Regions from separate parts of the Cronobacter sakazakii genome, predicted to be linked through region 1. Evidence: predicted binding sites of a transcription regulator. Region 1 holds the regulator's gene; each other region holds the start of a gene.
The links. The regulator Fur, encoded in region 1, represses iron uptake genes when iron is present. The targets are predictions, from matches to a motif close to ATAATAATGAGAACNACTATCAA.
Positions count from the first base shown of each region.

Region 1 (2,268 bases):
GCGCTACGACGATGCGAAGCCGCCACGCGTGACGGGTGCCGTACAGGTACGAAGCGTCAGCAGCGACGGTAAACGTTACAGCCGTGTGGATAACGTACAGCCCTAACGCAATAAAAAGCCAGCCTCCGGGCTGGCTTTCTTATGAACGGGCGCGCGCTCTACAGCGATTCAGGCAGATGGTGAACCGCAACCAGTTTGCCTTTGCTTATCTCAATATTTTTCGCACCGCGCAACTGAGAAAGGGTTTTCATCACCATGCTGCGGGAAAGATTGGTTTTTTTAACGATATAGTCGGCCACGTTAATCCGGTTACGCATGAACTCATCCATTGTCGCGAGACAATCGATATTCGCTTTAATCATGCTGTAGCTGTTTCTTCCCATCATAATTTCTTCGCGATAGCAAAGCATATTAATAAACCATGAGGACAAAATAAGCAGATGTAACTGGCAGTGATTTTTCTCAATTTCCTGAATGAAATAATCAAAAGGAATTAACTGGTAATGGCATTCGGAATCAGCCTGTAATTTGGCGAATTGAGTTTTGCCTAAATTCCTCGCCAGTCCCAGCACAGAGGGTGCGCTGCTTTTTTCCAGCAACAGCCTGTCACTCTGGCGCATCAGAGAGAACTGACCGCCACGAATGATGCAGATCTCCCCGTCCCGAAGCGGGATCAGCGTATTTTTCTCTGCACGAGACCAGTTGCCGTAGCTATTAAAAATATCCGCAATACGGTAAATCTCAGCAAGCGGTTTAGGGGGTAAGACCATGTTGGTTACCTTAATAAAATAAAATTAAATCGTTGCTGTATCTTAATGGATGCTTTTTTATGGCTGCAATAAGGGGCAGAGAACAGAAAAGGAAAAACAGGGATAATCTCATCTCTAACCGATTGAGTGATAAAGATATTTATCTTTTCTGAATTTCGATTTAAAAAAATATATGTGGTTTAATTAAGCATTGTGCGCTGTATTAAAACACTCCAGTTTTCAAATTTTATCTAAAAAAATACATCTATATTTTTGTTAAAGGGGGTTCAGGCAATAAAAAGGCCGACAAATGTCGGCCTGGGATAATGCAGTATAGCGAGCGTTATTTCCCGCCAGCCTCGTGGGCGTGTTCATTTTCGCGGCAGTCGCCATCGGCGCAGTGACCGTACAGATAGAGGCTGTGGTTGGTCAGGCGGATGCCGTGGCGCGTGGCGATTTCACGCTGACGCGCTTCAATAGAATCATCACTGAATTCGATCACTTTGCCGCAATCGAGGCAAATCAGGTGATCGTGATGATGCTGTTGCGTCAGCTCGAAAACGGATTTACCGCCTTCAAAGTTGTGACGAGTGACGATGCCGGCATCGTCGAACTGGTTAAGTACGCGATAGACCGTGGCAAGGCCAATCTCTTCACCCATGTCAATCAGACGCTTATAGAGGTCTTCCGCACTGACATGATGATTGACCGGTTCCTGCAGCACTTCGAGGATTTTTAATCGAGGAAGCGTGACTTTCAGGCCGGCCTTCTTTAATGCGGTATTGTTGTCAGTCATGCGGAATCTGTCCTGTTGCTTAACGACTCGCTCCGGAAGGGAGCGATACATCGGATACGCCGAAGATGAATGCGTCTCATTATAGAACTGACATGCCTAAATGAAAACCGCAAGCGTCCGGCAAAAAAGAGCTTAAAAATCGTGGGCCAGCCAGCGTTTTTCACGTGGAGAGCCTGATAATTAAGAAAGCCATTGTACAGCGTAGTGAGGGAAAGTTAAAAATTTGTAGCAATTATTTTCATTGCTTTTATCTATCAAACGGCGCGGAACGGTGCCCGCGCCGCTTATCATCAGGCGTTGATGATTTCCTGCAGATGCAGCTCTTCGGACACCTGTTTGACCCATTTTTCAACGCGTTCGGCGGTCAGCTCCGGCTGGCGATCTTCGTCAATCGCGAGACCAACGAAGTGGTCGTCATCAGCGAGGCCTTTAGAAGCTTCAAAGTGGTAACCTTCGGTCGGCCAGTGGCCAACAATGGTCGCACCGCGCGGCTCGATGATGTCGCGAATGGTGCCCAGCGCGTCGCAGAAATATTCTGCGTAATCTTCCTGGTCGCCGCAGCCGAAAAGCGCCACCAGCTTGCCGTTAAAGTCAATTTCTTCGAGCGTCGGGAAGAAGTCGTCCCAGTCGCACTGCGCTTCGCCGTAGTACCAGGTCGGGATGCCAAGCAGAAGAATATCGAATGCTTCCAGATCCTCTTTGCTGCTTTTAGCAATGTCATGC
Region 1 covers NZ_CP011047.1:4,083,340-4,085,607, reverse strand. Annotated here, with positions in the region: gene CSK29544_RS19400 (beta-N-acetylhexosaminidase) at 1-106, shown strand, start outside; gene CSK29544_RS19395 (helix-turn-helix domain-containing protein) at 159-770, opposite strand; gene fur (ferric iron uptake transcriptional regulator) at 1,093-1,545, opposite strand; gene fldA (flavodoxin FldA) at 1,836-2,268, opposite strand, start outside.

Region 2 (2,268 bases), 2.1 Mb from region 1:
CGCGAAACCGTCCGATCTGCACCGTCCTGGCCACGTTTTCCCGCTGCGCGCGCAGCCGGGCGGCGTACTGACCCGCGGTGGCCACACCGAAGCGACTATCGATTTAGTCTCGCTGGCGGGCTTTAAACCGGCAGGCGTGCTGTGTGAACTGACTAACGACGACGGCACCATGGCGCGCGCGCCGGAGTGCATCGCGTTTGCCCGCGAACACAATATGCCGGTCGTGACCATTGAAGATTTAGTGAGCTATCGCCAGGCGCAGGAGCGCAAAGCGAGCTGACAAAAAGCCCGGCGAGCGCCGGGCCTGAATGCTTCTGAAAGCCCGGTCAGACCGGGCTTTTTTATTAGCCGCTAAGGCCGCTCGTTTGCAGCAGCGTCAGGCTTAATCCCATCACTGACATGCCGCACAGCACACCGTAGCTTGGGTTGTTATGCGGATCGATCTCTTTGGCAAGCGGCATCAGCTCATCCACCGACAGCGCCACCATGATCCCGGCGACTGCCGCCATAATCGCCGCCATGACCACCGGCGACACCATGGTGCCGAGAATAAGCCACGCCAGCACGCCGCCCAGAATTTCGGCCATCCCGGAGAGGCCCGCCCAGATAACCGCTTTACGGCGCGAGCCGGTGGCCGCGTAAACCGGGCCCGCCACCGCCAGCCCTTCCGGGATGTTGTGTAAGGCGACCGCGAGCGCAATCCCGAAGCCCAGCTCCAGGTTGGTGCTGGCCGTCACATAGGTGGCGATACCTTCCGGGAAGTTATGCAGGCTGATGCCAAGCGTCAGCAGAAGCGCGGTGCGGCGCAGATTGCGCGACGCATGGGCAGGGGGCGAGTCGATAAGATCCTGCGGGTGCGCGTGCGGCAATATGCGGTCGAGCGCGAAATAGCCGAGCAGGCCGACGATAAACATGCCATACCCCAGCACCGGTGACATGCCGTCTTCGCCGAGCGCGGCGGGCAACATTTCCATTAGCGAAATCAGCAGCATAATGCCTGCGGCAAAGCCCAGCGAGAAGGCCAGCAGCCGGTTGGAGGGCTTCTGCCCCAGCACACCGAGCAGCGCGCCGATAAACGTGGCGCCACCCGCCAGTAAGGTCAGGATCAGAGGCACTGACATCGAACACTCCTTTTTGATAATAATTATCATTAATTTATCGGGCGGAACGGAAAAGTCGAGGCCCGTCCGTGGCTTTTACAGATTACTTACATTCAAATTTTCTGACGGTCTTCATCACGGTTATCTCCGTTCTTTCTGTGTGCGATAAGCGTAAGGTAGCGTTATTGATTTTACCGTTTCAGGATATAAAAATGACTGCTTCCACTCGCATGCCCGCACTGTTTCTGGGCCACGGCAGCCCGATGAACGTGCTGGAAGATAACCGTTATACCCGCGCCTGGCGCACGCTTGGCGAAACGCTGCCGCGTCCGAAAGCCATTGTGATGGTCTCGGCACACTGGTTTACGCGCGGCACCGGTGTCACCGCGATGGAGCAGCCGCAAACCATTCACGATTTCGGCGGTTTCCCGCAGGCGCTGTACGATACACACTACCCTGCGCCCGGCTCGCCCACGCTGGCACAGCGCGTGGTCGATCTCCTGGCGCCGCTGCCAGTCACGCTTGATAAAGAAGCCTGGGGCTTTGACCACGGTGCCTGGGGCGTACTGATAAAAATGTATCCGCAGGCCGATATTCCGCTGGTGCAGTTGAGTATAGACAGCACCAAACCCCCGGTCTGGCACTATCAGATGGGCCAGCGCCTTGCGGCATTACGTGACGAAGGCGTTATGCTGGTGGCGAGCGGCAACGTCGTCCATAACCTGCGTACCGCGCGCTGGCATGGCGAAGGCGAACCGTATGCGTGGGCGGAGTCGTTCAATAACTTTGTTAAAGAGAATCTGACGTGGCGCGGCGAGGCGGCGGCACACCCGCTGGTCAACTATCTGGATCACCCCGGCGGCAGCCTGTCGAACCCGACGGCGGAGCATTTCCTGCCACTGCTGTACACGCTCGGCGCGTGGGACGGCAGCGAAAACATCAGCATTCCGGTCGATGGGCTGGAAATGGCGTCGTTGAGTATGTTATCGGTGCAGGTGGGTTAACCATGGCGCCCTGGGGCGCCATTTCGGTTATTCCACAAACATGTGCGGATAGAAGCGGGAGAGATCCTGGGTGATCAGCGCTCTGTCTTCACGAATACCGATCCCGGCGGGCTGATCGTTGATAAGCCAGCTGCCGATAAGCGTGTAGCTGTCACCGAATTTCG
Region 2 covers NZ_CP011047.1:1,712,797-1,715,064, forward strand. Annotated here, with positions in the region: gene ribB (3,4-dihydroxy-2-butanone-4-phosphate synthase) at 1-280, shown strand, start outside; gene zupT (zinc transporter ZupT) at 345-1,121, opposite strand; gene ygiD (4,5-DOPA-extradiol-dioxygenase) at 1,313-2,104, shown strand; gene CSK29544_RS08095 (glutathionylspermidine synthase family protein) at 2,132-2,268, opposite strand, start outside.
Region 2: zupT (zinc transporter ZupT) is a predicted target of Fur. The motif match lies at 1,135-1,157, and genes of this name have one in related genera.

Region 3 (2,268 bases), 1.7 Mb from region 1:
AGCGCCGGGTCGTCAAGCTGGCTTGCAAGCTGTGCCTGGATTTGCGGAAGCCGTGCGGCGGCAGCGCCCGCGATGCCGCGGCTGTAAATATCGCCTTCAAGCATTTGCAGGGCGAGCCAGCGGCGCTGCTGGAGGGTGAGTTCGTGAGGCATCACCGCCGCCAGCGTTTCGGCCGCGTCAACGAGCGGGGCGGGGTAATGCACACGCTCGATAGTCTCGTTGCGCGTGTGACGGTCAAGCGTGAGCTTCAGGCTGTCTATCCCGCGTGCGCGGGTGGAGACCAGCGGCACCACCGGACAGCCGAGGCGTTTCGCCAGCGCGTCGATATCAATGCGAATATTTTGCTTTTCAGCGATATCGAGCATGTTGAGCGCGACCACGCACGGGATGCCGAGCTCCAGCAGTTGCAGCGTCAGGTAGAGGTTGCGCTCAAGGTTGGAGGCGTCCACCACGTTTATCAGCATGTCCGCCTCGCCGCTAAGGATGTAGTGGCAGGCGATCTGTTCATCGAGCGAGGTTTGTGAGGAGATGGTGGTCAGAGAGTAGGTGCCAGGCAAATCGACCAGCGTTACCTGATGATCGGTCGTCGCGAAGCTGCCTTCCTTGCGTTCGACCGTCACGCCGGCCCAGTTGCCCACGCGCTGCCGCGCACCGGTGAGCTGGTTAAACAGCGTGGTTTTGCCGGAGTTCGGATTGCCGATTAAGCCGATGGTTAATTTTTTCATTTGCGTTAACTCAACACAGAAATAGTTCAGCGGGCTGCTTCAACCTGCAAAAGCGCCAGATCTTTTTTTCGCAGCACCAGGCTTACGCGTCGGGTTTCGATATGAATCGGGTCACCCAGCGGAGCCACGCGTTTTACCTCAAACGATGAGCCCGGCAGCATGCCGAGAGACAATAGTTTTTGGCGATAGGCCGGGCTAATTTCCCGGGCGAAACCCGTAATTTTCCAGCTGCTATTAGGTGTGAATTGCATAGGACCTGCTTATTCCGAATGCGCTCAGCGGCGGTGAACCGTGGCGATACAGCGGCCGGGAGCCGATTATTGCGCGGGAAGGCGTTGTTTATCTGCTTAAGATGGTAATGAGAATGGTTTTTATCTTCAATAGAATATTGCAGCGCGGCGAGACTTTCTGAGGTTTATTTGTTCTGGCGCAAAAAAATGCGGCATGGGGTATTTGCAATAAAAGTTTTCAATTTATTTATGCTTTATTTTTCATTTAATTAAATTTAAACGTACAGACAATTTATTCCTGTGCGCGTTCGGCATGTTATTTATTAGTGCCTGTTGTTATTAAAATGAAAAATGTAACCGCGCACATGTTGGCGTTTATTTCCGGATGTGAGGCTTTTTAAGGCGGCGAGGTGTTTTACCTGTCGAAGAAAGGCGGGTGCGCTGCGCTTACCCACCCTACAAACACGCAAACTGCCCGTTATGGTGTGGTGGGTGCGCTGCGCTTACCCACCCTACGGAACCAAAACGCCTGCCGAAACGTAGGGCGGGTAAGCGAAGCGCACCCGCCAATGGCACCCTCCAAAAATAATAAAAAAGGCCGGTTTCCCGGCCTTTCTTGTTCCATAACTGCGGATTACCGCTTTTTACCGAACGCGGCGGCGAGCGCGTCGCTCATCGCGCTGTTGCCGCCTGCGCTGCTGTCGCGCGCCGGTTTACGGTTATTCTGCGCCGGACGCTTCTGCGCCTCGCGGCTACTTCCGCCGCCGCGCCGCGCGTTGCCTTCGCCGGGTTGCTCGTCAAGACGCATGGTTAGCGCGATACGCTTACGCGGCAAATCGACTTCCAGCACTTTCACCTTTACGATATCGCCCGCTTTCACCACGGTGTGCGGATCCTCGACGAATTTGTCGGAGAGCGACGAGATATGCACCAGACCATCCTGATGCACGCCGATATCCACAAACGCGCCGAAATTGGTCACGTTGGTCACCGCGCCTTCCAGCACCATGCCCGGCTGCAGATCGTTCATCGTCTCCACGCCTTCGGCGAACTGAGCGGTTTTGAACTCCGGGCGCGGGTCGCGGCCGGGTTTTTCCAGTTCTTTGATAATGTCGGTCACGGTCGGCACGCCGAAACGCTCATCGGTAAAATCTACCGCCTTCACGTTACGCAACGCGCTGCTGTTGCCCATCAGATCACGCAGCGACTGCTCCGTCGCCGCCAGAATGCGCTCCACCACCGGATAGGCTTCCGGGTGAACCGTTGAGGCGTCGAGTGGGTTATCGCCGTGGTTAATACGCAGGAAGCCCGCG
Region 3 covers NZ_CP011047.1:1,311,523-1,313,790, forward strand. Annotated here, with positions in the region: gene feoB (Fe(2+) transporter permease subunit FeoB) at 1-725, opposite strand, end outside; gene feoA (ferrous iron transporter A) at 752-976, opposite strand; gene CSK29544_RS06075 (Tex family protein) at 1,590-2,268, opposite strand, start outside.
Region 3: feoA (ferrous iron transporter A) is a predicted target of Fur. The motif match lies at 1,078-1,100, and genes of this name have one in related genera.